DNA from 2 places in the Anaerotruncus massiliensis (ex Togo et al. 2026) genome. Region 1 is predicted to be linked to the other one. Evidence: predicted binding sites of a transcription regulator. Region 1 holds the regulator's gene; the other holds the start of a gene.
What was found. Region 1 encodes LexA, which represses DNA repair genes until DNA is damaged. Its sites were predicted from a motif close to CNAACANNTGTTNG; they were not measured.
Positions count from the first base shown of each region.

Region 2: the regulator LexA is predicted to act here: its motif matches at 16,524-16,537, upstream of uvrB (excinuclease ABC subunit UvrB).

Region 1 is NZ_JAPJQF010000083.1:206-6,017, forward strand. Features, by position in the region: gene RCI06_RS13870 (GyrI-like domain-containing protein) at 89-556, shown strand; gene RCI06_RS13875 (Cof-type HAD-IIB family hydrolase) at 602-1,381, opposite strand; gene lexA (transcriptional repressor LexA) at 1,423-2,004, opposite strand; gene RCI06_RS13885 (heparan-alpha-glucosaminide N-acetyltransferase domain-containing protein) at 2,336-3,124, opposite strand; gene RCI06_RS13890 (DUF4358 domain-containing protein) at 3,364-3,867, opposite strand; gene RCI06_RS13895 (nuclease-related domain-containing protein) at 4,025-4,618, shown strand; gene RCI06_RS13900 (ATP-binding cassette domain-containing protein) at 4,630-5,812, shown strand, end outside.
Region 2 is NZ_JAPJQF010000001.1:15,090-40,738, forward strand. Features, by position in the region: gene RCI06_RS00085 (YggS family pyridoxal phosphate-dependent enzyme) at 1-473, opposite strand, end outside; gene RCI06_RS00090 (HlyD family efflux transporter periplasmic adaptor subunit) at 454-1,680, opposite strand; gene hfq (RNA chaperone Hfq) at 1,702-1,947, opposite strand; gene miaA (tRNA (adenosine(37)-N6)-dimethylallyltransferase MiaA) at 2,034-2,987, opposite strand; gene mutL (DNA mismatch repair endonuclease MutL) at 2,989-4,950, opposite strand; gene mutS (DNA mismatch repair protein MutS) at 4,971-7,574, opposite strand; gene RCI06_RS00115 (YlbF family regulator) at 7,622-8,029, opposite strand; gene RCI06_RS00120 (pyridoxamine 5'-phosphate oxidase family protein) at 8,064-8,534, opposite strand; gene miaB (tRNA (N6-isopentenyl adenosine(37)-C2)-methylthiotransferase MiaB) at 8,554-9,969, opposite strand; gene RCI06_RS00130 (FprA family A-type flavoprotein) at 10,095-11,297, opposite strand; gene rd (rubredoxin) at 11,363-11,521, opposite strand; gene uvrA (excinuclease ABC subunit UvrA) at 11,632-14,448, opposite strand; gene uvrB (excinuclease ABC subunit UvrB) at 14,468-16,474, opposite strand; gene RCI06_RS00150 (hypothetical protein) at 16,683-17,207, opposite strand; gene RCI06_RS00155 (RadC family protein) at 17,244-17,933, opposite strand; gene RCI06_RS00160 (RluA family pseudouridine synthase) at 18,163-19,128, shown strand; gene trxA (thioredoxin) at 19,214-19,540, shown strand; gene RCI06_RS00170 (MFS transporter) at 19,781-21,004, shown strand; gene RCI06_RS00175 (3-isopropylmalate dehydratase) at 21,051-21,533, opposite strand; gene RCI06_RS00180 (aconitase/3-isopropylmalate dehydratase large subunit family protein) at 21,530-22,777, opposite strand; gene RCI06_RS00185 (oxaloacetate decarboxylase) at 22,807-23,673, opposite strand; gene RCI06_RS00190 (NAD(P)/FAD-dependent oxidoreductase) at 23,694-25,574, opposite strand.

The sequences.
Region 1 (5,812 bases):
TTTCTTTTTCCCGGCCGCGGGCCCTTGCACCGGGGGGAGCGGAGTGATAGGATGAAAGAGAGCTGAAAAAGAACGGAGCGGATGCGATATGGCCAACCTGACCGTTACGCTGGAAACGATGGAAGCGCAGGAAATCCACGGCGTCTGGGGCAAATCGAGCGACCGGACGGTCTCGAAGGATATCCCCCGCCTCTCGGCGGAATATTATCAGGCCGTCGGGAAAAAAGAGGGGGAGGTCCTGCCCCTTTATGTCCTCTCCCGGAATTACGACCCGCGGACGGAGGCGTTCGAGCTTTTGATTGCGGGGAATTTTGCGGCCCCGCCGCTCGCCGCCTTCACGCTGGAGGCGGGCCTTTACGCGCGGATCACCGTCCGCCCCAAGCTCGGGTTTCTGTGGGGCCCGGCGGTGGGGGAGGCCAAGCGATATTTCTATACGAAGTGGCTTCCCGGGAGCGGCTATGCGGCGCGCAACCTGGAATATGAGCTGCACACCGAAAAGAGCGTGGGCAAAGCCCCGTCGATCGACCTGCTCTTCGCGGTCCGCGGCAAGGACTGAGACCCAACGGCTAAAAAGAAGCCCCCCTTGCGGGGGGCTTCTTTTTTAGATGACGCCGAACCGGCGCAGCGCGTTTTGGATACCGTCGTGGTCGACGTCGTCGGTGACGTCGTCGGCGGCCTGCCGAACCTCCTCGCCCGCGTTTCCCATCGCGACGCCCACGCCCGCGAAGCGCAGCATCTCGATGTCGTTGCCGCCGTCCCCGAAGGCCATCGTATCCGAGGCCGGAATGCCGAAGTGGGCGAGCATCTTTTCAATCCCGATGCGTTTGGAGCCGCCGCGCGGGGTGATGTCGGAAAAGTAGGGGCTCCACCGGGTGGCGGCGCAGCCGGGCATCCGCGAGAGGGGGTAGGACTCCTCCTCGGGGGTGAGGAAAAAGTTGAGCTGGTAGACGTCGTGGTGGAGCGCGCGGTGGTAGTCCGCCACCTCGGGCAGCGGAAGATTCACCGCCTTGTGGGCCGAACGCATGTTGTCGTCGATCCGGTTGGCGTAGATCCGGTCCTTCTCCATGAAGAGGCAGGGGAAGGGATCGCGGTCGAGCAGCTCCACGAGTGCGCGGATGTCGGCGGGGGGCACGCAGTTCTGGTGGACCATGCCCTCCCGCGTATAGCAGTACTGCCCGTTGAGCGTGATATAGCCGTCGTAGGGGAAGTCGCCGAGGATGTGCCCCTCCTGCATGACGGAGGTGTGCCGCCCGGTGGCGATGAAGAGGAGGACCCCCTTCCGGCGTGCCTCGTCGAGCGCGCGCCAGGTGCTTTCGGGGATGCGGTGGGTCGAAAAGCTCACCAGCGTCCCGTCGATGTCAAAGAAGATTGCCCGAATCAAGCAGAAACCCCGCCTTTCCGCCGCCCTCGGCGGCAAAAGTTTCAGAACTCCCGGTAGAGGGCGGCCACCCGCCCGAGGACGACCACATGGTCGGTATAGATCGGCTCCATCGCGTCGTTCTCCGGCTGGAGGCGGTAGCCGCCGTTCTCCTTGTAAAAGCGCTTGACGGTCGCCTCGTCGTCCACCAGCGCGACGACGATCTCGCCGTTGCGGGCGGTCTCGCAGCGCCGCGCCACGATCAGGTCGCCGTCGAAGATGCCGACGTTGATCATGCTGTCCCCCCGCACCCGCAGGGCGAAGAGCTCCTTCGCGTCCCCGTGCAGCGCGACGGGCAGGTAGTCCTCGATGACCTCCTCCGCCAGGATCGGCTGTCCGGCGGCCACCGTGCCGACGACGGGGACCCGCGTCACCTCGCTGTGGGGCAGGCGGATCGAGCGGTTGAGGTTGTCCTCCCGCAGGATGTACCCCTTCTCCTGGAGGCTCGTGAGGTAGCGGTGCACGGTCGAGGTCGATTTGATCCCCAGCCGCGCGCAGATCTCCCGGACGCTGGGGACCACGCCGGCGTCAATCGATGTGCGGATAACCTCGAGAATGTCGGCCTCCCGCGGTGACAACTGCTGCATATGGGCACCTCCCGCATGGTTTGTTTTCGGTTCCAGTATAGCAGAAGACGTCCCAAAATGCAAACGTATGTTCTAAAAACTTTAACAGGATGAAACGGGTGTTACCAATATTCAAATTTCGTTTATAAAAAGAGTGACTTTTTTTTAAAAAGTAGCCATGAATCCTTAACAAACCACCCGGAAAAATGGTTATAATAAAGATGTACTCAAGATTAGCCGCAAACATTTTGAGTATCTCTACCCTCCTCAAAACACACCTCAAACAGCTTGGACCGGATGTTGCAGAGCATCCGGCCCTTTTTTTGCGCCGCGAGGGGTCCGGGCCGCCCGCTCAGATGGGCAGGCCGAGCACGCCGCGTGCGAGCCAGACGAATGCGCCGAGCAGGAGGACGAGCACCGGCTGGTGCAGCAGGTAGATCCAGAGGCTTTTGCGCCCGACCGTCTGGAGGGCGGGAAGGCGTCCCCGGTAGCAGAAAGAGGGCAGCCTGCCCGCGCGCGCCCACACCCCGAGATAGGACCCCGCGAAAAAGAGAAGGGTCCAGGGGAGGATGGGGAAGTAGTCGGCGGATTCAAACCAGGGCTGGGGAAACCCGAGGGGGAAGAGCCAGGGGCTGGCGGTGTACCAGCTTTCGGGCAGCTGCGCGGCGAGGGGCGGAAAGCCGAAGACGCCGTCCGGCACCCTCCGGCAGAAAAAGAAGAGGGTGAAAAAGAGAAGGAACCCGGCGGCGGTGGGAATCCGGTCGAGCAGGGGGCGCAGCAGCGCGAAGAGGACCATGCTCGCGCCGAGCAGGTGGAGGATGCCAAAGCGGTCGGGCACCATCGGGAGCAGGCCGGTGACGAGGGTGATGAGCAGCCCGCAGGCGAAGCAGGCGAGCCCGCGCCGCAGGTTGCTGCGGGAGTAACGGGAGACGGCGCCCGAAATGAAGACGAAGAGCCCGGCGAAGAGGGGCTGCAGGAACTTCTGGAGCAGCGGCGCGTCGAAGATGGGGATGCTGACGCCGTAGACGGCGATCAGGTCGAAGGCGCCGTGGTAGATGACGACCAGCAGGATGGACAGGCCCCGCAGCTCGTCGAAGAGCAGGACGCGGCCGGGTTTCCCGGCGGAGTGGGACTGGGGCATGGCGCAAACCTCCTTGGCGAAAATGGAAAGGAACCACCGGTTCCGGCGGCGCGGCCGAAAACAGGAAAAAATTCCCTGCCTGCATTATAGCACAGCCGCGGGCTTTTGGGGAACTTCCGGCGGCAAAACGGCGGAAAACCCGCCGAAAGCCGGGGCGGGCGCGGGCCCGTCCTCCGGACAGGATAGCATGTCCGCGCCGCGAAAACGCGGCAAAAAAGGGGCCTCGCGGCCCCTTTCCCTCAAATCTTCGGAATGTACTGGTCGATGACGTCCCGCGCGGCGTCGGTGTCCGCGAGCATGAGCATGATGAGATAGCCGCCCTGCTCATAGATGACCGCGTCCTGCGCGATCTGGTGGGCGTCGTAGACGTCGTAGTTTTCAAACTCCTTGGCGCGGTTGAGCTTCACCTGCTCGAGCGCGTCGCGCACCTTGGGTTCCATCCCCTCGGACGGCTTGAGGATGAAGACGTCGGCCAGCCCGAAATCCCCCGAGGAAAAACGCACCCAGTAGCTGTCGAGCATCGAGACGTCGAGGAAAAATTTATCGGTCAGGTCGTCGTCCGACGCGTCGGCGAGCCCGCGGACGGTCACGTTCTCGTAGATTTTTTCGATCGCCGTTTCCGGTTCGGCGGTCTCCACAAGGGGACCGGCGCTTTCGACGGCGGCGTCCTGCCCGGGCCCCTCCGAACGGCAGCCCGTCAGGCAGAGGAGCAGCGCGCAGAGGAGCGCGATGGTTCTTTTCAAGGCGGAAGCCTCCCTTCCGGCCGTTTCGGCACCTTTTAAGTATAACGGATTTCCCCGGTTAGTCAAGCGGGCCGCCCGGGGCGCCCGCGTTCTTGCAAAAACCGCCGCGATTTGCTATCATTAGCAAAGGCGATTCTATAGGGAAAGGGCGTTGGACATGGATACGTTTTGGGGACTTTTGATCTTTTTCGGCGTGGCGGTGCTGGCCGCCGGCGCCGCGCTGGTGCTCTACAAAAAACTGCACCCCCGCACGGAGGATTCGGAGCGTAGGAAGGTTTCGCGCGCGCTGCGCAGTTTTGCCGCGCCGCGCGGCTACAAGGTGATCGACAGCCCCGTGCTCGTCTCGAACGGGCTTTCCGGCTGGGCGGATCACATCCTTGTGGGTTATTTCGGCGTTCTGCTCGTCTATGACCTCTGCTACGCCGGGGAATACTTCGGCGGGCCCGACGAGGAGCAGTGGGTCATCGCGGACGAAGGCAAGCGGTATTCGGTGCCCAACCCGCGCAGGGCGGCGGCCCAGTGCTCCGGCCGGGTGCTCACCCTCTGCCGGGACGCGGGGCACCGGGTGCCGGTCGAGCAGGTGGCGGTCATCACCTTTAACGGCAAGAAGACGATCAGCTATATCAAATCTCCGGAGGTCATCAAGATGGGCAAGCTGCGCGGCTACCTGAACCGCGCGCGGTTCGACGAGGACCGCGGGGTCAATGTCGAGGCGGTGACGGCGGTGCTGGAAGCCGCCCGGAAGAATTGAGGGGAGTAGGGATGGAAGAACGGTATCTGCTGGAACTGCGCGGCGTCAGCCGCCGCATCAGCAGCGAATTTTATCTGCGGGGGATCAACCTTGCGCTGCGCCCCGGCGAGGTGCACGCGCTGGTGGGGCGCAACGCCTCGGGCAAAAGCACCCTCTTTTCCACGATCATGGGCGTTTTTACGCCCGACAGAGGGCAGGTGCTGATCGACGGGCAGCCCGCCGAGATCCGAAACACCTCCGACGCGGTCAAAAACGGGCTGATCCTCGTGGCGCAGCACCAGCAGATGTTTGCGAACCTGCCGGTCTATGAGAACCTTTTTTTCGGCAACGAGCTGCGCATGGGCGGCAAGCTCGGGCTGGTGGACAACAGGCGGATGCTCCACCGGTGTGAGGAGGTCTTCCGCCAGATGAACGTCCAGATCGACCCGCGCGCGCCGATGGGCAACCTCACCGACGCGGAACGCCAGCTCACGGCGATCGCCCGCGCGATCGTCACCGACGGGCGGATCATCCTGCTGGACGAGCCCTCCACCCACCTCAACGAGAGCGAAAAGCAGCGGCTTTACGACGCGATTGCCGGGCTCAAGCAGGAGGGCCGCGCCTTCCTGATCATTTCCCACGACCTGAACGAGGTGCTCGCGGTCGCGGACACGATCTCGGTCATGGAGGACGGGGAGATCGTGCGCAGCGCGCCCGCCGGTGAATTCGACGAGAAGGCGCTGATTGAGGCGGTCTACGGCATCAAGTCGGAAAACATCTATTACCGCGAGCGTCCGGAGGCCGGGAAGGAGGTCCTGCGCCTCGAGGACTTCTCGGGGCCGAACTTCTCCGGCGTGAGCCTTTCGCTGCGCGCCGGGCAGGTGACCGCGTTCATGGGCGGCGCCCAGTCGGGCAAGCTCAGCGTCGCGCGCAGCCTCGCGGGACTCGGAAAGACGACGGGGAAGATCTTCTTAAACGGCGCCCCGCTGGAGATTCCCTCGCCGATCACGGCGGTGAGGGCGGGCATCGTGCTCGCCTCCAGCCAGGAGGACGAGGAGGAGATCCGCGAAAGCGAGATCGCGGTCAACGCGGGCAAGCAGGACACCTCCGCCAGCCGCATGGCAATCTCCGCCAAACGGCTGATGGCCAGCGTGGGCAAGGCTCTCGGCAACTACGTCATGCTCCGGCCGCAGCAGGAGTACATCACGGGCGGCA
Region 2 (25,649 bases), on a different contig from region 1:
GAGGAAACCTCTTCCAGAAATTCCGGAAGCGCTTCGGGCGACACGCCGGATTTTGTCAGTTCGCTTCCAATATTTACTTCCACGAGGCAGTCCATCTTTTTCCCGAGCTTTGCGCACTGTTTTTCGATCTCCCGCGCGAGCGGGAGGCTGTCCAGCGACTGGATCATCGTCACCTTATCCGCGATCTGCCGCACCTTGTTGGTCTGCAAATGCCCGATGAAGTGGATCTCCACCCCGTCCTTCCGGTAGTCGTCATATTTGGAGAGCAGCTCCTGCGCGCGGTTTTCCCCGAGCAGCCGCACCCCCGCGCCGATCGCCTCGTTGACCCGCGCGGCCTCGACCGTCTTGGTCACCGCCATCAGCCGCACGTCCGCCGGGTCCCTGCCGCATTTCGCGCAGGTCTCGGCTATACGCTCGGTAATATCCCTCACCGTCGCGGCGACGGCCCCTTCGTCAGGCCGGTTTTCCGTCATAAAGCTGCGCCCCCTCGATGACCACATCGTCATATTGCTGGAGGCAGTCGGGCTCGGCCTCGGGATTGGCTTCCCGGCAGACCACGAACCCCGCCCCCTCGTAGAGCACGTCCACCGGGCGGAAGGCGAGCTTTTCGCCCCGGATGATGTAAACGCCCTTCTGGATGCCCTCGAACCGGATGGCCGAGCTGCTCACCCGCAGCCCGGAGATGGATTTGAATTTGACGTCTGCCTGCGCGGTGCGCAGGTTGACGAGCGCCTCGTTGATATAGTCGCTGCGGAAGACGACGACCGCGCCGCCCTTCTCCTGGTCCTTGTTGACGTTCCACACCACCGCCTCCACCGGGCTTGTCCCGCTGAGGTGGAAATCGAGGGTGACAAGCGCGCCCTCCCGGTATTTGGAGACATCCTCCTCCGGGACGGCGGCGGCAAAGTACCAGTTGTGGCCGAGCATCAGCTTGCCCACCCTTGTGGAATTGGTCTTGACCGGCGTGTTCATCAGCCGGGCCAGATCGTCCGGGAGCAGCTCGTCGAGGTTTTCAAGGTCCGCCTTGCCCTCGAGGCCGTCGATCGTCCGGATGAAATACCCGGGGCGCGGGGCCGTGATCGTCTCGGGCTCCTCCTTGATCTGGGAGGAGTAGTACCGCTCCTCCGATTCGAGCCGCTCGATCTCGCCGGCAAAGCTGCTCTGCTTTCCGGTCGCGACCTGCTTGGTGTTGAGCAACAGGAGCAGGTTGTCCGCCCCGCCGGAAATCTGGGAAAAGCTGTTGCCGTCCACCTGGCGGATGATGCCGCCCAGTTCGCTGAAAATCTGCCGGTTGAGCACGTCGGTGTGCGCGTAGGAGGTGGTGCCGGGGTCCTGCGCCTTTTCGAGCTGTTCCCGCTGGTGGGAGAGTTCCCGCACCATCCGCACATTTTCCGCGTCCTTCTCGCTCCGGTAGACCTCGGCGATCGCGGTGCCGTTGGAGACTTTGGTGCCGTCGCTCGTCAGGTAGGTCGCCACGCCCTTGCCGATCCAGTCGTCAAGCAGCTGTTCCTCGCGCAGGGCGATGCCCGTGATCCCGGCGGTTTCCGCGACCGTGTAGGTATACACCGTCTCGGTTTTGTACTGGGAGGTGAAATACCGCCACGCCTGATAGCCGACGTAGCTGAGCAGGAAAAGCGCGAGCAGCCCCATCACGAGCCTTTGGGTCAACGTATTTTTCATATCCGGTGTTCCGCCTGATTTCTATTCGTTCTCTTTGTCGCCCTCGACCGACTCCAGGATGCTGATCGTCTTGGAGGGAATGATCGTGGAAATCGCGTGCTTGTAGACCAGGTTCTGACGCCCCTCGCAGTCGAGGATGACAGTGAAGGAGTCGAAGCCGCGCACGACCCCCTTGAACTGGAAGCCGTTGGTCAGATAGATCGTCACGGTGATCTTCTCGCGGCGGGCCTGGTTGAGGAAAACATCCTGTAGATTCAGCTGTTTCATGGTACCTCCCCTGTTGCAGAGCAACAAAATCAGTGTTGTGTCCGTTTTCTCTTTCTGTATCGTGTCTTTGCTTTCAGAATATTATATCACAAAAGAATGCTGTTGTGAACCAGTTCGACCGCCTTTTGTGCCAGCTCCGCGGGGGAGGAAAACTCGTCCGCGCAGAGCCACCGGATGCGTCCGTCCCGCCGAAACCAGGTGAGCTGCCGCTTGGCATAGTTGCGGGTGGCCTGCTTGAGCCGCGCCACACACTCCTCAAGCGGCGCCCGCCCCTCCAGATAGGGCTGCAGCTCCTTGTAGCCGATCGCCTGGCGGGCCGTCCCGCCGTAGCGGCGGCTGACCTCCCGCGCCTCGTCGAGCAGGCCGCGTTCCATCATGAGGTCTACGCGCCGGTCGATCCGCTCGTAGAGCTTTTCGCGGTCGCGAAAGCAGATGCCGAGCATGCAGGGCTCATAGCGCGCGGGCGTGAGCCGGGAACGGCGCTGGTGCTCGCTCATCGGGATCCCCGTCACCCGGTAGACCTCCAGCGCGCGCAGCACCCGTCCGAGGTTATTGGGGTGCAGCCTTTCCGCGAGCGCGGGGTCCACCCCGCGCAGCTCTTCGAGCATCGCTTCGCCGCCGCGTTCCCGCGCCTGCGTTTTCAGTTCCTCCCGCACCTCCGGCGAGGCGGGAATCTCCCCATAGTCGAGGTTGTCGACGACCGCGCCGATGTAGAGCCCCGTCCCCCCGGCGAGGATCGGCAGCCTCCCCCGCGCGGCGATCCCGTCGATCGCCGCGTGCGCGAGCCGCGCGTAATCCGCCACCGAGAAGGCCGCGCCGTCCGGCTCGATGAAGTCGATTAAATGGTGCGGAACCCCCTTCATTTCGGCTTCGTCCGGTTTGGCGGTCGCGATGTCCATCCCGCGGTAGACCTGCATTGAATCGGCGGAGACGACTTCCCCGCCGAACCGGAGCGCCAGCTCGACGGCCAGGGCCGTCTTGCCCGACGCGGTCGGGCCCGCCACCACGACGAGCGGGAGTTTTCCATCCTGTCTTTCCATATCAGCCCAGCCTGCCAAATTTCTTTTCGATCTCGTGCCGCCGCATACGGACGGACACCGGCCGCCCGTGCGGGCAGTGGTCCGCGTCGCCGTCCTGCCGGAGCATTTCGATGAGCTCCGCGAGGCTCGGCACGGGTGTCCTGTCGTGCGCCTTGATCGCCGCGCGGCAGGCGACCGTGTGGTAGAAGTCCTCGAGCTGGCGCGGCAGCAGCTTCCCGCCCCCGCGCAGCAGCTTGTCCGCGCATTCGGAGACGATCCCCGCGATGTCCGCGTCCGCGAGGATCGGCGCGACCTCCCGCACCAGCACGAACCCGTCCCCGAAGTCCTCGACGGGGATGCCCGCGCCCGCCAGCAGCGAAGCGTTTTCCAGCACCGCCGCGTGCTCCTCCGGGGAGAGCTTCACCGAGACGGGGGTAAGCAGCATCTGCCGGTCCTCCCCGACTCCGCCCGCCACGATCCGGTTGAAAAGCAGGCGTTCGTGCGCGGCGTGCTTGTCCACGAGCACCAGCTCGTCCCCGCGCTCGAGCAGCACATAGGTGCCGAACAGTTCCCCGATCACCCGCGCGTTCTCATAGGGATCGGGCGGCGCGGCGGGTCCTTCCTCCGGGATGCCCAAAGAGGCGGCTTCCGCCGTCTCCGGCGCCGGCTCCTTGTCAAAAAAGAGGGTCACCGGCTCGGCGTGAAAGGTGAGCGCCGGCGGCGCCGTTCCCACGGCGGGCGGCGGGCTCTCCAGCGACAGCGGCGCGTCATAGTCGGAGGGCGGCGGCACGTCCGCGCCCGCGCGCACCGGCGCGGCGGGCGCGGGGCGGTAGGTGTATTCGAGCACGGAGGGGGCCCGCTCCGCCTTGAGCCGCTTTTCAAGCAGCTCCTTATATTCGCCGACGCTCAGCCGCTGCTGTGCCGGCGCGGCCTGATCCGGATTCGCCTTAAAGGGATTATACTTTACATCCTCCGCCCTGATCTCGGGCGCGAGCCTGTTCGCGCCGAGCGCCGTCTTGCAGCCGTAATAGACAAGGTCAAAGATGCTCTTTTCGTTTGCGAAGCGCACCTCGATCTTCGCGGGGTGCACGTTCACGTCGACCGTTTGGGGCGGGACCGTGAGGTTCAGCACGCAGGAGGGGTATCGCCCCACCATCAGCGTGTTGCGGTAGCTCTCCTCGAGCGCGGCCATGCAGGTTTTCGAGCGCACGAAGCGGGTGTTGATGAAGAAATTCTGAAGCCCGCGCGAGCCGCGCGCGAAGGAGGGCCTGCTGATTACCCCGTCGAGCGTGAGGCCGTTCGCCTCATAGCGGACGGGAACCGCGTTTTCGGAAAACTCCCGGCCGAGCACGCACCGCACCGCCGAGAGCACCTGCCCGTCCCCCGGCGTCTGCAGGCGCACGACGCCGTCGCGCAGGAACTTGACGGCCACTCCGGGATTGCCGAGCGCCGCCTTTTCGACGGCGGCGGCGACGCTGTTGCCCTCCGAGACGTCCTTTTTTAGGAACTTCATCCGCGCGGGGGTGTTGAAGAAGACGTCCCGGACGGTGATCGTCGTGCCGGTCGGGCAGCCCGCGTCGGAGAGCTCCCCCGGTTCGCCGCCGGAGATCGTATAGCGCGTCCCGGCGATCTCCTCCGCCGTGCGGGTGAGCAGCTCGACCCGGCACATCGCCGCGATCGAGGCGAGCGCCTCGCCGCGGAACCCCATCGTCATGATGCGGGTGAGGTCCTCCTCGTTTTTCACCTTGCTCGTCGCGTGGCGCAAAAAGGCGTTCTCCACGTCCTCCCGCGCGATGCCCGTGCCGTTGTCGGTCACGCGGATATACCGGATGCCGCCCCCCTGGATCTCGACGGTGACCTTGGTCGCCCCCGCGTCGACGGCGTTTTCCACCAGCTCCTTGACGATTGACGCGGGGCGCTCCACCACCTCGCCCGCCGCGATCAGCTCGGCGACCTGTTTGTCCAGCACGTTGATCTTTGCCACTCCGCGTCCCCCCTTTCGTCCTAATCCTTGAGCAGAGATTTCAGTTCATAGAGCTTGTTGAGCGCCTCGATCGGCGTGAGCGTGTTGACGTCCACCTGCCGAAGCGCCGCCTCGACCTCCGAGGGGATCACCGCCTCAAAGGAGATCTGCGGCCCTTCCGCGGCCGCGGCGTGCTTCTTCTTCGCGGGCGAGACCTCCTTGCCCTCCTCAAGCTGGCCGAGCACCTGCCGGGCGCGCCGGATGATCCAGTCGGGCACGCCGGCGAGCTTGCTGACCTCGATGCCGTAGCTGTCGTCCGCGCCGCCCGGCACGATCCGGCGCAGGAAGGTGAGCTCGTCCCCCCGCTTTTTGCAGGCGATGTTGTAGTTCTTGACGCCGGTCAGCTCCGATTCGAGCTCGGTCAGCTCGTGATAGTGGGTGGCGAAGAGGGTCTTGGCCCCCACGTGGCGCTTGTCCGCAATATATTCTATCACGGCGCGCGCAATGCTCATGCCGTCAAATGTCGAAGTTCCCCGCCCGATCTCATCCAAAATAAGCAGGCTCTTGGGGGTGGCCTCCTTCATGATCTGCGCGACCTCGGTCATTTCGACCATGAAGGTCGACTGCCCGGACGAGAGGTCGTCCGACGCGCCCACCCGCGTAAAGATGCCGTCCACCACGCCGATCGACGCCGACGCGGCGGGTACGAAGGAACCCATCTGCGCCATCAGCACGATGAGCGCCGTCTGACGCATGTAGGTTGATTTACCGGCCATATTGGGGCCGGTGATGATCGCGATCTGCTTGTCGGTGTTGTTGAGCGCCGTGTCGTTGGCGACGAAAGGCGCGCCGTTCATCAGCTGCTCGACGACCGGGTGCCGCCCCTCACGGATACAGATTTCATCGGAGAAGTTCACATCGGGGCGGCAGTAGCCGTTCGCCTGCGCGACCGCGGCCAGCGCGCAGTAGACGTCGAGCCGCGCCACCGCGGAGGCGGTGGCCTGCACCCGGTGCAGCTCCGCCGATACGGCCTCGCGCACCTCGTCGAAGAGCTTCGCCTCCAGATAGGTGATCCGCTCCCCGGCGGTGAGGATTTTTTCCTCGAGCTCCTTGAGCTCCTGGGTGATGTAACGCTCGCCGTTCGCAAGCGTCTGCTTACGGATATAGTCGTCGGGCACCATCGACAGGTTGGATCTCGTAACCTCTATGTAGTAGCCGAACACCCGGTTGTAGCCGATTTTGAGGTTCCGGATGCCGGTGCGCTCCTTCTCCCGCGACTCGATCTCCACAAGCACCTGCTTGGTGTTGTGCACGAGGGAGCGCAGGCCGTCCAGCTCCCCGTCGAAGCCCTCCTTGATGACGCCGCCGTCCTTGAGCGCGATGGGCGGCTCGTCGACGATCGCGCGGGAGAGGAGCCCGCAGACGTCCTCGAGCGGATCGATCCGGTCGTGGACCTCCTTCAGATAGGCGCTCGCGCAGCCGGCAAGCCGTTCCCGCAGGCCGGGCAGCGCCCGGCAGGTGAACTCGAGGGATTTGAACTCGCGCGGCGTGGCGTTGCCGTAGATGACGCGGGTCATCAGCCGCTCGAGGTCGAAGATGCCCGAAAGGGCGTCCGCGATGTCGCAGCGCAGAATCGTGTCGTCCACGAGCTCCTCCACCGCGTTGAGGCGCTTATTGATGGCGGCGGGGTTCACGAGGGGCTTGTCGAGGTAGCTGCGCAGCAGCCGCTTGCCCATCGCGGTTTTGGTCTTGTCCAGCACCCAGAGCAGCGTCCCGCGCTTTTCGCCCGTGCGCATCGTCTGGGTCAGCTCGAGGTTGCGCCGCGCGGTCAGGTCCAGCACCATGTACTGCTCGGGGTTCACATAGCCGACGTCGGTGATCCGTTCGAGCCCCTTCTGCTGCGTCTCGTAGAGGTAGGAGAGCAGCGCGCCGAGCGCGCGGACCGCGCTCTCCTTCCCCTCGAGCCCCAGTTCCTTCGGTTCCCTGGAAAAGTGCCGTTCAATGAGCGCTTCGGCCTCCCGCGGCTCGAACCGCTCGGAGTCGCACAGGTCGGCGACGCAGTGGAGCTTCTCCTTGATAAAGGAGGTGACCTCCTTCTTGTCGAGTAGCCCGTCGTTAAAGATGATTTCGCTCGGGCTGTACCGCCCGAGCTCGTTGATCAGCTCGCCCTGCGCCCCCGCCTCAAACTGGGAGACAAAGAGCTGGCCGGTCGAAATATCGGCGCAGGCCAGCCCCCAGCCGCCCGCGTCGCAGAGGATGCAGGCGATGAAATTATTCGTGTCCTCCGAGAGCATGTTGCTCTCGATGAGGGTCCCCGGCGTGACGACGCGGATGACGCTGCGCTTGACGACGCCCTTGGCGTCGGCGGGGTTTTCCATCTGCTCGCAGATGGCCACCTTGTAGCCCTTCCTGATGAGCCGCGAGATGTACGCGTCACACGCGTGGTAGGGCACGCCGCACATCGGGGCGCGCTCCTCCTGCCCGCAGTCCCGCCCCGTCAGGGTGAGCTCGAGCTCCTTCGACGCGAGGATCGCGTCGTCGTAAAACATCTCGTAGAAGTCGCCGAGCCGGAAGAAGAGGATGTGGTCCTTGTGCTGTTCCTTTACGGCGAAATACTGCTGCATCATCGGGGAGAGCTTCTGCATATCAACGTTCATCCACGCCGACCTCCGGTGGTTATTTTGTCAGTGGTTCAGTGGCAGCCGGAGCAGGAGGAGCAGCTGCCCGAGCATCCGCCGCTCTTCTGTTCGATCTGGTCGGGGTCCTCGCCGTCGAGGCTCCCGCGCAGGATCTGCATGACGAAATCGACCAGCCCGTCGACCTCGTTTTTGGCGTCGTTGTAGGCGCTCATGTTCTTGTTCGCCATGATCTGCGCATAGAGCTCCTTGACCTCGCCGTTGATCGCCGTGATCTTCTCCTGGTCCTTCTCGCTCTTGTTGATCTCCCCATTGAGATCGATCCGCTTGAGGTTGAATTTGCCGATGAGCGACTGGAGCTCCTCGTCCGAATCGTTCATCTGCTGCGCCACCATGAGGCGGAGATACCGCTCGTCCTGCTGAATCGCCTTTCCGAGCTGGCGTGCCGTTGCAATAACATCCATTGTTTTTTCCTCTGCTTTCTATTTGAAATTTTATTTATGCGTGTTCCTTGCAGGAGAGGGTCTCCACCTCCAGCTGAAAAACACAGACCGCGTTGAGCATCGCGTCGGGGAAATCCCAACCGCCCTTTCCCGTGCTGTGGAGCATGACCGCCTGCAAAGCGGCCCGCTTTTCCTCCGGGGCCTCGATGACCGAGACGCGCCCCGTCCCGACGACGCTCCGGTAGCGGGCGGAGTTCCTGCACGCGACCTCCGCCTCGATGAGCTCGTAGCCGGTATCCAGTTCGAACCCGGCCCGGGGGGACCTCAGGATGCAGTCCATCTTCCGGCCCTCTTTGGCCCCGTGAAAATAGAAGGTCCGTTTTCCCTCTTTTTCATCATAACCAAAATCGAGCGGGACGATGTAAACCTCCCCGTTGTCATAAAAACCCAGCCTGCAGCAGTGGCAGGCGCGGATGATCGCGTCGATCCGCTCCGGATCGGTCACTTCCCTGTCTTTCCTTCTCATGGTTCCTCCCCGCCTCCTGTCACGCCAGGCTTCCGAAGAGCGCCCAGTTCAGCGCGCGCTCGATCTTGACGTTCACAAACCGGCCGATCGCCTCGCGCGGGCCGGTAAATTCGACGATGTCGTTGCTTTCCGTGCGCCCGGAGAGCCAGCCCCCGCCGGAGCGGCCCTCCCCCTCGGCGAGTACCCGCACCGTGCGGCCGACCATCCCCGCCTGGATTTCCCCGCGGATTTCGCTCTCCGCGTCGAGCAGCTCGCGGAACCACCGGGATTTTTCCTCCGCGGGGACCGGGTCGTCCATCAAGGCGGCCTTCGTCCCCGTGCGGGGAGAAAAGAGGAAGGTGTAGAGGGTGTTGTAGCGCACCCGCCTCACCAGCGCGAGGGTCTCCTCAAAGTCCTCCCGCGTCTCGCCGGGAAAGCCGACGATGATGTCGCTCGAAAAGGTGACGCCGGGGATCGCCTCGCGCGCGTAGTCGATGAGTTCGAGGTAGCGCTCCGCCGTATAGCGGCGGTTCATCGCCGCGAGCACCCGGTCGCTGCCGCTCTGCACCGGCAGGTGGATGTGGCGGCAGACCTTTTCGCTCGACGCGATCGTATCGATCAGCTTTTTCGTACAGTCCTTCGGGTGGCTCGTCATGAACCGCAGCCAGAAATCCCCCTCCACGGCGTCGACACGGCCGAGCAGGTCGGAAAAGTCGACCGGCTCGGAAAGCCCCTTGCCGTAGGAGTTGACGTTCTGGCCGAGCAGGGTGATCTCCCGGTAGCCGGAGGCGGAAATCTCCCGGGCCTCCCGCAGCACGTCCTCCGGGTTTCTGCTGCGCTCCCGGCCGCGCACATAGGGCACGATGCAATAGGTGCAGAAATTGTCGCACCCGTACATGATCGGCAGGTTCGCCTTGATGGCGCCGTCCCTGCGCAGCGGCAGCCCCTCGATGATCTCCCCGTCCCCCGGCGCCACCGAAAACTGCCGCCGCTCCCCCGAAAGCCGCCGGAAGAGCAGCTCGGGCAGCGTGTGCAGCGCGTGGGTGCCGAACACGAGGTCGACGTAGGGGTAGCTCGCACGAATCCGGTCCGCGACCGCCTGCTGCTGCATCATGCAGCCGCAGAGCCCGATCAGCATGCCCGGGCGGGCGCGCTTGACCTTTTTGAGGGCGCCCACGTTGCCGAACACCCGGTCCTCGGCGTTTTCCCGGACCGCGCAGGTGTTGTAGATGACCAGATCCGCGTAACTTGGGGAATCGGTGAAGCCGTAGCCCATCTCCGCGAGCATCCCCGAGAGCTTTTCGCCGTCCGACTGGTTCTGCTGGCAGCCGAACGAATGGACGAACGCCGCCGGGGGATGGTCGTAGCGCCGCGCCAGAAGCTCCTGCACCTGCCGGGCGAACTCCCGCTGCCGCGCGATCTGTGCGGACGATGCCGCCGCCTGTTCCGTTGCCAAAACGCGTCCTCCCCGAAATCAATTTGCATACCGTATTATCATATCATTTTCGACGGTTTTTTTCAAGGGAAGGAAACAGGAAAGGAGGGATTCCGCGGAATCCCTCCTTTCTCCTGACGTACACGTTACAGCGACTCGCCGAACGCCTTGCCGAGTTCCCTCGCCCTGGCGAGGTCCTCCTCCGAAGGCACGAAGCAGACCTTGTATCCCTCGCCGAAGAGGCTCATCTTGAGCCCCGCGAGGCGGGCGGACAGGTTGGGCACCGCCTCGCCGCTCCAGCCGTAGGAGCCGAAGACGAGCACCGGCTTTTTCTTGTTGTTGACCGCGTCGACGTGGGCCAGCAGCATCCAGGCGGGCGGCACCGCGTCGCCGTTGATCGTCGGGCTGCCGAGCGCGAACGCGTCGGACGAATTGAGCAGCGCGGCCAGCCTGCCCATGTCGTGTTCGATGATGTCGAAGCAGTCGACCGCCGCGTCCGGCTTCGCCTCCAGGATGCCCCCGCGGATCGCGGAGGCGATCTTGCGGGTGTTGCCGTAGGCGGAGGTGTAGAAGACGGGCACCGTCAGGCGCTCGTCCTTCTGCGGCTGGCTCCACGCGGCGTACCGTTCCTTCGCGTACTCGAGGCGGCAGCCCTTTGTGAGGACCGGTCCGTGGCTGTTACAGCAGAGCTCCACCGGCAGGTCCTTGATCTTTTCAAGCCCCGCGAGCACATAGGGCTTGAAGGGCCCGAAAATCGCGTCGTAGTAGTTTTTGAAGGCCGCCTCGTACTTGGAGGGATAGGCCATATTGTAATCGAAGGTGTAGGGCTCGCAGTAGTGCGCGCCGAGGAAGTCGCAGGAGAAGAGCGCCTTCTCCTCCTCCACCCAGGTGAACATCGAATCGGGCCAGTGGAGGAAGGGCGCGTTGATGAAGCGCAGCGTCGCCCCGCCGATGTCGATCACGTCGCCGTCCTTGGCGGCCTGCACCGAAAGGTCGCCGCGGTTGGTGATGTTCTTCAGGTAGATGCTCCCCGCTTTGGACGCGATAATCGTCGCGTTGGGGATGTATTCGAGCAGCTGCGCGAGGCTGCCCGAGTGGTCGGGCTCGTTGTGGTTGAGCACCACGTAGTCGATCCTTTCGGGGTCGATCACCTCGCGGATGTTGGCCAGATACTGCTTGAAATAGGTCTTGTGGCACGCCTCGACCAGGACGTTCTTCCTGTCCCCCTTGATCAGGTAGGAGTTGTAGGACGTGCCGTAGTCGGTCGTCATGACAATGTCGAACACCCGCATGTTGGGGTTCAGGATTCCGACGGAGTAGATGCGGTCGGTAATTTTCACTGCTGCCATTTTGGTTTCCTCCTGTATACAAACGAGGTGACCATTTGACAGGTCAAATGGTCACGCGTCGTTCCTTATTCCGCTTCAAACTGCTCTTTGCCGACGCCGCAGAGCGGGCAGACAAAATCGGCGGGCACGTCCTCCCACTTGGTCCCGGGCGCGATGCCCTCCTCGGGATAGCCCTTCTCCTCATCATAGACGAACCCGCAGATGCTGCATACATACTTTTTCATGTCACAAAACTCCTTTATACCGGTTTTCAGCGGTTCCCGCTGTTTCTGCCACAAATATACCATATTGGTGTACTATTTGTAAAGCCCCAAACCGCACAAATTTGATAAATTTATAACATTTTTTTTAGGTATTGCCCCGTATAGGACTCCGGAACCTTGCAGATCTCCTCCGGCGTGCCGGCCGCGACGATGGTTCCGCCCGCGTCGCCCCCCTCGGGGCCGAGGTCGATGATGTAGTCGGCGGTTTTGATCACCTCTAAATTATGCTCAATTGTGATGACGGTATTCCCCGCGTCCACCAGCGTCTGCAAAACGTCGATCAGCTTGTGCACGTCGGCGGTGTGCAGGCCGGTCGTCGGCTCGTCAAGGATGTAGACGGTGCGCCCGGTCGGCCGCTTGGAAAGCTCGGTCGCGAGCTTGACCCGCTGCGCCTCGCCGCCCGAAAGGGTCGTCGCGGGCTGGCCGACCTTGACGTAGCCGAGCCCCACGTCGTAGAGGGTCTGGAGCTTGCGCGCGATCTTGGGCACGTTTTTGAAGAACGCGAGCGCCTCCTCGACGGTCATTTCGAGCACGTCGTAGATCGATTTTCCCTTGTATTTCACCTCGAGCGTCTCGCGGTTGTAGCGGCGGCCCTTGCACACCTCGCAGGGCACGTAGATGTCCGCCAGGAAGTGCATCTCGATGCGCACGATGCCGTCGCCCTCGCACGCCTCGCAGCGGCCGCCCTTGACGTTGAAGGAGAAGCGGCTGGACTTGTAGCCGCGCATCTTGGCGTCGGCCGTCTGCGCGAAGATTTCGCGGATGTCGGTGAACACGCCGGTATAGGTCGCCGGGTTGGAGCGCGGGGTGCGCCCGATCGGCGACTGGTTGATGTCGATCACCTTGTCGACGTTCTCCATACCGAGGATGTCCTCGTGCCTGCCCGGCTTGACGCGCGGATTGGTGAGCTCCCGCGTCAGGCGCTTGAAGAGCACCTCGTTGATCAGCGAGCTCTTGCCCGAACCGGAGACGCCCGTCACCACCGTGAAGATTCCGAGCGGGATCTCCACGTCGATCTCCTTGAGGTTATTTTCCGCCGCGCCGACGATTTTGAGGCTCTTCCCGTTGCCCCTGCGGCGCTCCGCGGGCACCCCGATCCGCTTGGCCCCGGAAAGGTACTGCCCGGTGATCGACCGGGGGCAGGCCTTGATCTCGTCCACCGTGCCCGCGCAGACCACCTCGCCGCCGTGGATCCCCGCGCCGGGGCCGATGTCGACGATGTAGTCGGCCGCGTACATCGTGTCCTCGTCATGCTCGACGACGATCAGCGTGTTGCCGAGGTCGCGCAGCCGCTTGAGGGTGGCGATCAGCTTGTCGTTGTCCCGCTGGTGCAGGCCGATCGACGGCTCGTCGAGAATGTAGAGCACCCCCATGAGCGACGAGCCGATCTGGGTCGCGAGCCGGATGCGCTGGCTTTCGCCGCCCGAGAGGGTCCCGGCCGAGCGCGCCAGCGTCAGGTATTCCAGGCCGACGCTGCGCAGGAATCCCAGCCGCTCGCGGATCTCCTTGACCACGAGCTCGGAGATCATCTGCTCGCGCGGGGTGAGCTCGAGATGGTCGAGAAAGTCAAGCGCGCCCACGACCGACAGCCGGCAGAACTCGCTGATGTTGAGCCCGCCGACCGTCACCGCGAGCACGGTATCGTTCAGGCGGTTGCCGTGGCAGACGGGGCACTCGACGCTGTTCATCCAGGTGGTGATCTCCTCGCGCATCCACGCGGAATTCGTCTCGCGGAAGCGGCGCTCGAGGTTGTTGACGATCCCCTCGAAATCAGTGTAGTAGGAGCCCTTCATCGACCCGCCCTCGCGGTGCATGAGGATCTTTTCCCCCTTGGTCCCGTAGAGCAGGACCTCCACCGCCTGTTTGGGCAGGTCCTTCACCGGCACGTCGAGGGAAAAGCCGTAGTGGGCGGCGAGCCCCTCGTAGTACATCTGCGCGATGCCGCCCTCGGCGTAGTACCAGCCGGAGGCGCGGATCGCGCCCTCCCGGATGGTCAGGCGCTTGTTGGGGATGACGAGCTCGGGGTCGACCTTGAGGAAGGTGCCCAAACCCGTGCACTTCTCGCAGGCGCCGTAGGGGGCGTTGAAGGAGAACATGCGCGGGGTGAGCTCCTCAATGCTGATATCGTGGTCGGGACAGGCGTAATTGGAAGAGAAGGTCATCTCTTCCCCTTCCGCGTCGACGATCGCGATGCCTCCCGTCAGCCCGATCGCCGTTTCGAGCGAATCGGCCAGGCGGGAGCGGACCCCCTCCTTGATCACGAGCCGGTCGACGACCACCTCGATCGTGTGCTTCTTGTTCTTTTCGAGCTTGATCTCCTCCGAGAGGTCGTAGAGGTTGCCGTCCACCCGCACGCGTACATAGCCCGAACGCCGCGCGGCGTCGAACTCCTTGATATGCTCCCCCTTGCGCCCGCGCACGGTGGGCGCGAGCACCTGCACCTTCGTCCCCTCGGGCAGCGAGAGCACCCGGTCGACCATCTGGTCGACCGTCTGCTGCTCGATCGGCCGGCCGCAGACGGGACAGTGCGGAACGCCGATGCGCGCGTAGAGCAGGCGCAGGTAGTCGTAAATCTCGGTAACGGTGCCGACCGTCGAACGGGGGTTCTTGGAGGTGGTCTTCTGGTCGATCGAGATCGCGGGGCTGAGCCCCTCGATGCTGTCGACGTCCGGCTTCTCCATCTGCCCCAGGAACATGCGCGCGTAGCTCGACAGGCTCTCGACATACCGCCGCTGGCCGTCCGCGTAGATGGTGTCGAACGCGAGCGAGCTCTTGCCCGAGCCGGAAAGTCCCGTAAAGACGATCAGCTTGTCACGCGGAATCTCAATGTCAATATTCTTGAGGTTGTGCTCCCGGGCACCCTTGATAACGATTTTATCCAAAGCCATAGTCTATCTTCCGTTTCCTTTATTTTGGCAGCCTGCTGGGGCGGGCGCGCTCGTCCTCCGCCCTGAGCTTTGCAATCTTGTCGCGCAGGTAGGCCGCGTGCTCGAACTCGAGGATCTTCGCCGCGTTCTTCATCTCGAGCGTCAGCTTGGAGATGAGCGCCTCCCGTTCCTTGTGGCTGAGCTTCTTTCCGCGCTTGCCCTTTTTGCCCTCGACCTCGTCCCTCGTCGAGATTTCGAGGATGTCGCGCACGTCCTTTTTGATCGTCTGCGGGGTGATGTGGTGTTCCCTGTTGTAGGCCATCTGGATTTCCCGGCGGCGGTAGGTCTCGCGGATGGCGTTCTCCATCGACTCGGTGACGCTGTCCGCGTACATGATGACCCTGCCCTTGGAATTTCGCGCCGCGCGTCCGACCGTCTGCACAAGGGAGGTCTCGCTGCGCAAAAAGCCCTCCTTGTCCGCGTCGAGGATCGCCACGAGCGACACCTCCGGGATATCGAGGCCCTCGCGCAGCAGGTTGATGCCGACCAGCACGTCGAACTCGCCCAGGCGCAGGTCGCGGATGATCTCCATCCGCTCGATCGTGTCGATGTCGTGGTGCATGTAACGGATGCGCACCCCCATGTTCTCCATGTAGGCGGTCAAATCCTCCGCCATCTTCTTGGTGAGGGTGGTGACGAGCACCCGCTCCCCCTTCTGGGCGCGCTGGTTGATCTCCGAGAGCAGGTCGTCGATCTGCCCCTCGACCGGGCGCACCTCGATCTCGGGGTCGCAGAGCCCCGTCGGACGGATGACCTGCTCGACGATCTCGGCGCTCTTCTGGCGCTCAAACTCGCCCGGCGTCGCCGATACGAAGACGACCTGGTTGAGCTTCTGGTAGAACTCGTCAAAGTTGAGCGGTCGGTTGTCGAGCGCGGACGGCAGCCGGAAGCCGTATTCGATCAGGCTCTGCTTGCGGGAGCGGTCGCCGCCGTACATGCCGCGCACCTGCGGCAGCGTGACGTGGCTCTCGTCCACGAAGAGCAGGAAATCTTTCGGGAAGTAGTCGAGCAGCGTGTAGGGCGTGCTGCCCGGCGCGCGGCCCGAAATTACGCGGGAATAGTTCTCGATCCCCTTGCAGAAGCCGATCTCCTGCATCATCTCGATGTCGTAGTTGGTGCGCTCGGCGATCCGCTGCGCCTCGATCAGCTTGCCGCGCTCCTTGAAATAAGCCACCCGCTCCTCGCTCTCGCGGCGGATCTCATCGATCGCGGCCGCCATCTTCTCGGGCGGCACGATGTAGTGGGAGGCCGGGTAGATCGCCACATGGCTGACGACGTTCTTGACCTCCCCGGTCAGCGTGTTGATCTCGGTGATGCGGTCGATCTCGTCCCCGAAGAATTCGACGCGCACGGCGGTATCCCCCGAATAGACGGGGAAGATCTCCACAACGTCGCCGCGGACCCGGAACTTGTTGCGCACGAAGTTGATGTCGTTGCGCTCGTACTGGATCTCCACCAGCTTTTTGATGAGCTCGTCCCGTTCCCTGTGCATTCCCGTGCGCAGCGAGATGACCATGCTGTGGTAGTCGATCGGGTCGCCCAGCGTGTAGATGCAGGAGACGCTCGACACGATGATCACGTCCCGCCGTTCGCCGAGCGAGGCGGTCGCCGAGTGACGGAGCTTCTCGATCTCGTCGTTGATCGCCGAATCCTTTTCGATATAGGTGTCCGTGTGGGCGATATAGGCCTCCGGCTGGTAGTAGTCGTAGTAGCTGACAAAATACTCCACAGCGTTGTGCGGGAAAAATTCCCGGAACTCGCTGCACAGCTGCGCGGCCAGCGTCTTGTTGTGCGCCAAAACAAGCGTCGGGCGGTTGACGTTTGCGATGACGTTTGCCATCGTGAACGTCTTGCCCGAGCCTGTGACGCCCAGCAGGGCCTGTTCCTTCCTGCCCGCCAGCACGCCTTCGGTCAGCTTTTCAATTGCCCGCGGCTGGTCCCCCGTCGGTTTGTAGGGGGCGACCAGCTCGAATTTTCCTTCTTCCATATACCTCCCCCGCTTTGGGCCGTCAGATCAATCGATTGACGCGTTCAAGAGAACAGATGTTCGATTCATCTAGTGTAGCTTCTTTTCCATCAAAAGTCAACAGTTTATTTTACCACAGTTTCGACATGATTTCAAATGCCCGCCGCCGAAAGATTCTGCCAGCCGCGCGGCGCGCAAAGGGCGCTTCCAAAGTGGAAGCGCCCCATCGTTATCCGTTTTCTGTTTTGTCCGCGGATTCCCGCCACCGGCCCGGCTCGTCGGACGCGCCGCCCCGGGAGAGCGCGTCCTCCATCAGCGAGATCAGTTCGAGCGTGCTGCGGAGCCGCTGGGTCTGGTCCCGGTTGAGCCAGCGCACCGTCCCCTGCCAGGTGGCGTTCTGCCGGAAGAGCACGCTGATCACAAACGTCGCCCGTTTCCCGGGCTCCTCCATGCCGATGCGGGCGAGCATCTCCTCCAAGTCCCCGCGCTGTTCCGCCGCCGGGACAGACGGCTTTTCCTCCGCCGTTTTTCCCCGTTTCTTCTTATGGAACGAGCGGATCTGCATGGAGCTCTGCGGGAACCGTTTTTCATTATAAAACTGCTCCATGCGGGTGATCAGCGCAAGCACCCCGGAAAACGTCGTAATACCGAAGGCCGGAGAGGCCAGCCGCCCGTTCAGGTCGTGGTCCTCCGTGCTGTCAACAAATACCCAAACGGAGGTTGGGCTGACCGCCCCCAGGTTTCCTGACTCCATCTGTGGTCCCTCCATCTCACAAAATTAGAATAAGCCCTAAGGCCGCTCAAAGGAAAAGAAACCGGAATCGCGCATCGAAACGTAATCCGACCCCGCAAAAATCAGGTGGTCGGCAAGACGGATTTTCGCCGCCGCCAGCGCGTCAAAGACCGCGCGCGTCGCGAGCATGTCCGCGTTGGACGGAAGCGCGAGCCCGCGCGGATGGTTGTGCGCGAGAATCACCGACACCGCATGGCTGCGCATCGCGGCCTCGAGGATGTTGCGGGTGTACATCGGCGCGGCGTTGATGCTGCCCTCCGCGATGAAATCGCCGTAGACGACGCCGCCCCGGCTGTCCATGCAGAGCAGAAAGATCATCTCGTTGTTGCGCCCGATGAACTTTGGCCGCAGGAAGGTCCCCACCTCTTCGATCGTGGCGAGGACCACTCCGTTTTCATCATAGTCATCGAGGTACCGGCGCGCGAGCCCGGGCACCAGCTTGAGCAGCGTCGCAACGTTCGCGCCGACCCCCTCCACCTGGCAGAGCTCGTCGAAATCCGCGTCCAGCACGCCGGAAAGCGATCCGAAACGCGCGAGCAGACGGTGCGCCAGCTCGTTGGTGTCCCGCTGGGGCACCGCGTAAAAGAGGAGCAGTTCAAGCACGTTGTGCGGGGCGAAGCCGTCCAGCCCCTCCTTTAAGAAGCGGTCCCTGAGCCGCTGCCTGTGTCCCTCGTGCACATTCGCCATCCGCTCTTCACCGCCCGCGTTTCCAGTATCTTAGTACATATTATAACAAAATAATTCCTGTTTGCCTAGACCCCGTCGATTTTTCCCGGCTTTCGCCGGCGGAGCTTGTGTGCTATAATAAGCGCGGGGAATCCGCTCACATCCGGTCGCCCCCGCCGCGGGCGGTTTCAACGCCGCGCGGCCATTGATTTACAGGCCCCTTCGACCATCGGGGCTGCGGAGGTTCGCCATGAGGGAATTCGTCATCAATCAAAACGACGCGGGCCAGCGCGTGGACAAGTTCGTGACCAAGGCGGTCCCGCTGCTGCCCCAGGCCCTGCTCTATAAATCCATCCGCACCAAGCGGATCAAGCTCAACGGCAAGCGGTGCGAGATCTCCACCCGTCTGTGCGAGGGAGACCGGCTTTCCCTCTACCTGAACGACGAGTTTTTCGGCGGCGCGCCCGGCGCGCCCGCCTTCCTCTCCGTCCCGCCCACGGTCGACGTCCTCTACGAGGATGAAAACATCCTCCTCGCGGACAAGCGCCCCGGCCTGCTCGTCCACGAGGACGAGGGCGGTCAGACGGACACGCTGATCAACCGCATCCTCCACTACCTCTACCAAAAGGGCGAGTACGACCCCGCCCGGGAGAACAGCTTTACGCCCGCCCTCTGCAACCGGATCGACCGCAATACGGGCGGCATCGTCATCGCGGCCAAAAACGCGCCCGCCCTGCGGGTGCTCAATGAAAAGATCAAGGCCCGCGAGCTGCAAAAGCTCTACCTCTGCGTCGTGCACGGCACGATGCCGCACCGGTCGGACACCCTCAAGGGCTTCCTCGTCAAGGACGGCGCGGCGAACACCGTCACCGTCTGCGACCATCCCGTGCCGGGCGGCCGCACCATCCTCACCCACTACCGCGTGCTCGGCGAGAACGGGCGCTTCTCCCTGCTGGAGGTCGACCTGCTGACCGGCCGCACCCACCAGATCCGCGCACACCTCGCCTCCATCGGCCATCCGCTGCTCGGCGACGCCAAGTACGGCCGCAACCGCGACAACCACGGCACCGGCTACCAGTTCCAGGCTCTCTACTCCTACAAGCTCACCTTCCGGTTCCAGGGCGGCGCGGGCCCCCTCGACTATCTGAACGGCAGGAGCTTTGAGGCGAAGAAGGTGTGGTTCCGCGACGAGTTCCTCTCCGGGAATCTCCGGTAGCACTTTTTTTGAAAAAGTGCTTGACAAATTATCTGTAATGATTATAATTACAGATAGAAGAAAATGAACCGGAAAGGATGATTATATGAATATCTTAACGATCACAGCGGACAATTTTGAGGCTGAGGTCCTGAAATCGAGCGAGCCCGTTCTCGTGGACTTCTGGGCGCCCTGGTGCGGCTACTGCCGGATGCTCGCCCCCATCTTCGACCAGCTCGCCGCGGCCTACGAGGGCAAAATCCGGTTCGCCAAGGTGAACATCGACGACGTGCCCTCGCTCGCGCAGCAGTTCTCGGTGATGACCATCCCCACCCTGCTGCTCTTCCGCGGCGGCAAGGAGAACGAACCGCTCGTCGCCGCCAAATCCAAGTTCCAGATCGAGGAGTGGCTCAAGCAGTCGGGCGCGATCTGATTCCCGGAGGCTGAAAGGCCCCGTCGGCACCGCCGGCGGGGCCTTTTTTGCGCGCATCCGTCCCCCTTGAAAAACCTTCTTGACAAACGGAACCGGCCTGCTATAATGGAATTCCATTCACAAACTCCGGAGGGCCCGCCGTACGGTGCGGCGGGCCGTCTTTCGACCACGGACGCAAACACAGCCGGGCGGGCGCGTGTCTGCGTTTTTTTGACCGTCCGGCAAATAAAAGGAGGTTTTATGGAACAATCGAAGCCTCACGGCTGGAAGCGCGGCTTCTTTACGATCGCGGCCGGGCAGACCGTCTCGCTGATCGGCAGCAGCGCCGTCCAGTTCGCGCTGATCTGGTGGCTCGCCAGCGAAAGCTCCTCCCCCATGACGATGGCGCTGGCGGGGCTCTTCGCCTTCCTGCCGCAGCTGGTGCTCGGGCCGTTCGTCGGGGTGTGGGTCGACCGCCTCAAGCGCAAGACGGTCATCATCTCCGCGGACCTCTTCATGGGCCTGGTCGCGACCGTTTTCGCGGGCGTCTTCCTGCTTGGCAGGCCGCCCTTCTGGTCGGCCTGCCTCGTGCTGGGCATCCGGGCGGTCGGGAACGTCTTCCACACCCCCGCGATCCAGGCAGCGATCCCCATGCTCGTGCCCCGGGACCAGCTCGTCCGTGCCAACGGCTGGAGCCAGTTCATGCAGTCGGGCGCCTTTATGCTCGGGCCGGTGCTCGGCGCCGCGATGTACGCCGCCTTGCCGCTTCCGGTCATCCTGCTCTCCGACCTGGCGGGCGCAGTCGCGGCGAGCGTCACGGTCGCGGTGGTGAAGATCCCCGATCCCCCGCGCGCCGGGCAGGAGCTTCCGCATTTCCTGCGGGAGATGCGGGATGGCGCGGCCGTCTTCCTGCGCGACCGCAGACTCTTCACCCTCACCCTCTGCGTGTGCGTGGGGATGATCTTCTACATGCCGCTCTCCTCCTTCTATCCGCTGATGACAAGCGATCATTTTCAGGCGACAGCCTGGCACGCAAGCCTCGTCGAGCTGCTCTACGCGGCGGGTATGATGCTCAGCGCCGCAGGCCTCGGCGCGGTAGGAACGATCAAAAACAAGTTTTCTGTCATCCACCTCGGCCTGCTCGGTTTGGCGGCAAGCACCCTGCTCTGCGGAATCCTTCCAAGCGACATGGTCTTTTTCTGGCCCTTCGCGGTCTTCTGCGCCGTCATGGGCGCCAGCGGGAACCTCTACGGCATCCCCTTCATGGCCTACATGCAGGAGTCCGTCCCCCACGAGGCGCAGGGGCGCGTCTTCTCTCTGCTGGGCAGCATGATGTCGCTGGCCATGCCGCTGGGGCTTCTGATCGCGGGGCCGGTCGCCGAACGCTTCGGCGTGCCGCTTTGGTTCTTCCTGTCGGGGATCGTGCTCTTCGCCGTCACCGGCATCAGTGCGCTGCTGACGCTGCGAAAGCCGGCGCACGGCTGAAAACACGAAAAACCCGCCTGCAAGCGTTCGCTTGCAGGCGGGTTTTTTATCGCAGCGTATGGTGTTTTTTGTAATAGCCGAGCAGGCCGCCCTCCGTGAGATATCCAACGACCTGCGGCGGAAAGGGCTCGAAGGCCACCGGATCGGAACCGTTTACCCGGATGCAGCTTTTTTCGAGGTCCACCTCCACGAGGTCCCCCTCCCGAATCTCCGCCCGGCAGATCAGCGGGAGGATTCCCATGTTGATGCCGCCTCTGTAGAAATGTCGGCTGAACGACTTTGCGATCACGCACCGAACTCCGGCGGCCTTCATTACCAGGATGATCTGCTCCCGGGAAGAGCCGCAGCCAAAATTTTCACCGGCGACCAGGATGTCCCCCGGCTGATAGACGGAGGAGAAATCGCTCCTGCACGCCTCGAAGAGATACGGCACAGCTTCCGTCTCGTTCTTTCCGCCGGCGAGGCGGCTGCCCGCGATGATCTGGTCCCCGTTCACATTGTCACCCAGCACGACCGCTTTCCCCTTCATCCCAAAACCTCCCGATCTGTGATAAATCCGCACAGCGCCGAACAGGCGGCCACCAGCGGAGAAGCGATATAAATCCGCGCATCCTTGCTCCCCATCCGTCCGTTCAGGTTTCGGTTGGTGGTCGAGACCGCCACCTCGCCGTCCCCCAGCAGGCCTCCGTGGATTCCCGCGCAGGGGCCGCAGCTCGGCGGGAAGACGGAGGCCCCCGCTGAAGTGAGCGCGTCCAGATGTCCGCCCGCCTTGAGCGCCGCCTCCACCTCCGGCGAAGCGGGATAGACCAGCAGCCGGACGCCGTCGGCCACCCGTTTCCCCCGGAGAATTTCGGCCGCGAGCGCGATATCCTCGTAGCGCCCGTTCGTGCAGGACCCGATCACGACCTGATCCACCCGAACCTTCTCCAATTCCTCCGCCGCGACCGCGTGGTCGATGCACGGAGGCACCGCCACCAGCGGCCGCATCTGCGAGACGTCGATGGTGATCCTACGGCTGTATTCCGCGTCGCCGTCCGGTTCCACCCCCGCTTCTCCGGTCACTCCGTACGCCGCGAGCCACCGCCGGGTCACCTCGTCGCACGGCATGATCGCGCCCTTTGCCCCGGCCTCGATCATCATGTTGCAAAGCGTGGCGCGGCTGTCGAAGCTGATGTCCGCCACCGCCTCGCCGCCGAACTCCATGCACTGGTAGGACGCGCCCGCCTCACCCAATATGCGCAGCAGCTCCAGCGCCAGGTCCTTGCCCAGGATTTTGCGCGGCAGCTTTCCCACAAACTCCACCCGGATGGTCGGGGGGACCTTGAACCAGCACTGGTCGCAGGCAAATATGACGGCCGCCTCCGCCGCGCCCACGCCGGTGCTGAAGGCGTTTAGCGCGCCGTAGGTGCAGGAGTGCGAATCGGTGCCCACTGCGATCCCGCCGGGCCTGACTTTACCGGATTCCAGCATCTTCTGGTGGCAGACGCCCTTGCAGACGTCCACCAACCGGATGCCGTGCTCCTTTGCGAAGCGGCGGAGAAGAAGGTGGTTATTCCCGGCTGCCGCGTTCGGACACGGGGCAAAGTGGTCCAGGACGATCAGGTGGTGCGCCGGGGATTTGACCGTCTTTGCGATCTGCGCGAAGTTTTTGACCGCCGTCGGGCCGTTGACGTCGTGAATCATGCAGGCGTCCACCTCCACAACCACGATATCTCCCGCTTTGACCGGCCTGCCCGCCTTCGCGGAAAAGATTTTTTCAACTGCAGTAGCCATTTTATACCCCCTCGCGGCGGCCGCCGCGTTCATTTTGCATATTGGTACTCCCACGCCTCGTATTCCGGCACCTTCGTCGCCTTCTGAAATTCTGGAAGCGTTGCAAGCCGGTCCAGTCTGTCCGCCGTATTCCCGTTTTCATAGAGGTGCTTCATCGTGTCCAGCGCCTGCTTTAGAAAGAGGGAGCGCAGCGTGGCCGGATAGAGCACCAGCTTGACGCCAAGCTGCCGGAAGGTCTCCTGCGAGTACCGATTCAGCTCGCTTATGTCGTTGACGTTCACCACCACCGGCCCGGAGACCTCCCGCGCCACCATCCCGACCTCCTCAAGCGTGGAGCATCCCACCACGAACACCGCGTCCGCGCCCACCTCCAGATATTTGTTGGCGCGGCGCACGGCCTCCTCCCTGCCGTAGCTCACCATGGCGTCGGTGCGCGCGATGATGCAGAAGTCCGGGTTTTCCCGCGCGTCGATCCCCGCCTTCAGCTTCCTCAGGAATTCGTCCACGGGGACGATTTCGTGCGTACCGCCGTAATAGGCGCATTTTTTGGGGCTGACCTGATCCTCGATGTGGATGCCCGCGACGCCGCCCCGTTCAAATTCGTTCACCGTGCGCATAAAGTTGAGCGGCTGGCCATAGCCGGTGTCCGCGTCCGCGATCACCGGGATGTCCACCGAGCGGGCAATCCGCGAGGAGGCGTCGACCACCTCGGTCATCGTGAGCAGGCCCATGTCCGGCAGACCGAGCGCCGAGGCGGAAACCGCGTTGCCGGAAACCAGCGCCGCCTGAAAGCCGGACGCCTTGACCGCCAGCGCGCCGATGCAGTCAAAGACGCCGGGGACAAAATAGGTTTCCCGGTCCCCCAGCATATTTTTGAGCGTCAAACGCTTATTCAAAAGCTATCCCTCCGTTTTCGTCATATCTGCGCCGCCACGCGGGCGCCCTGATGAATCGCGTCCAGCGCGACGCCCGGCCGCCCGGCGTCCCCGATCACAAAGACCCGCGTTCCGGGCAGGTGTTCCTTCGCCCACGCGCTCAGGCGGTCTTGCGGGTTGCGTCCGGCGGCAACCACGACGCCGTCGACCCCTTCCAGCGCATAGCTGTAATTCTGGCTGCAAACCCGCACCTCCGGCAGGGCGACGCGCTCCGCCTTTGTGAGAAGGTGCGCCGCTACGCCGTGCTCGGACAGGCGCTTTAAGAGGAAGCGCCGCCTGCTCTGGTTGAGCCCGTCCGCGAGCTTGTCCGTCATTTCCACGATCTCCACCCGGCGGCCGGCGGCCGCCAGATAATCCGCCGCCTCGCACCCCACAAGACCGCCGCCCAGCACTACGATATGGCTTCCCCGCAGGGGCTTTCGCCCTGACAGGAGCTCGTCCGCGGTTACGACGTTTTCCCCGTCGATCCCCGGGATGGGCGGGACGGCCGCGACGCTTCCCGTGGCCACGATCAGCACGTCCGGCCTCTCCCGCTCCAGCAGCTCGGGGGTGACCTCCGAGCCGTATTGGATGGCGATCCCGGCCTCTTCCAGCGCGGCCACGCGGAAATTCGTGATTTCGCGCATCCGTTCCTTCTGCGGGGGCAGCGCCGCCAGATTGATCAGCCCCCCGGGCTTCGATTCCCTCTCGTACACCAGAGGCCGGAATCCCCGCAGGGTAAGGTCGTAAGCGGCCTCCAGCCCCGCCGGCCCCGCTCCGGCGATCAGGATTTTCTGCGCCTTTTCCGCCTCGGTCGCCGCGGCAAAGTTGAGTGTCGTCTCAAAGCCGAGCCGGGCGTTTTGCATACAGCGGATCTTTTTATAGAGCGCCGCGTCGCGGCACCCCTGGTTGCAGCCGATGCAGCGCCTGACCGGGCCCGCGACCCGCCCCTCGTACTTCGCGATCATGTTCGGGTCCGCGAGGTTCGCCCGCGCCATGGCGACCAGGTCCGCCTTCCCGCTCCGTATGACGGCGTCCGCCTCCTCCATGTCGGTGATGCGGTTGACCGCGATGACCGGGATGGAAACCGCCGCCTTCACCCGCGCCGCGTTGTCGGCGTTAAAAAGGTCCTCCATGTCCATCGGCGCGGAAATCGCATACTCCGATTCCGGCATGCCGCAGGAGACATGAATCGCATCCGCGCCCGCTTTTTCAAGGAGCCCGGCGATTGCGGCCGTCTCCTCGATTCGCCTTCCGCCCTCCACCAGCTCGTCCCCGCTGATCCGGAAGATCAGCGGATAATCCGCGCCGGTTTCCCGTTTGATGCCTCGGACGATCTCCGCCGCGAACCGCGCGCGCCTTTCGGTCGAGCCGCCGTATTCGTCCTGGCGCCGGTTGTAAAACGGCGAGAGGAACTGCGCCACCTCGTGCGCGTGCGCGCCGTGGATTTCGACCCCGTCCACCCCCGCGCGCCGCGCGCGCGCCGCGCACGCGGCGTAGCTGTCGATCAGGCCGCGGATATACTCCGGCGTAAAATCGTTGATGTCCTCAATGGTATATCCCCTTCCGGCCTGGAATTTCGCCGGGTGGAGCTGGCAAAAGAGCTTTGCGCCATGCTCGTGCGCGACGTCGGCCAGACGTTTCCATCCGGGGATATAGCCGTTGTGGGAGAGGGCTGGGCGGCCTGGGCCCACCTTGCCGTGGGGGCTGCCGGGGATGATGAGCAGCCCCACGCCGCCCCGTGCGCGCTCCCGGACGTACTCTGTCATCACGTCGTTGATATAGCCCTCGGCGTCGCAGAAAAAGACGCACATGGAGGGGAAAACGATCCTGTTTTTGAGCTGAACCGTTCCGATCCGGATCGGCTCCAATGCATGTGTCATAGTGACTCCTTTCGTAAAGACGCGGCGGGGGCCGCAGCCGAGTGCTGCGGCCCCCGCTGGTTGCGTAAAGTTTCT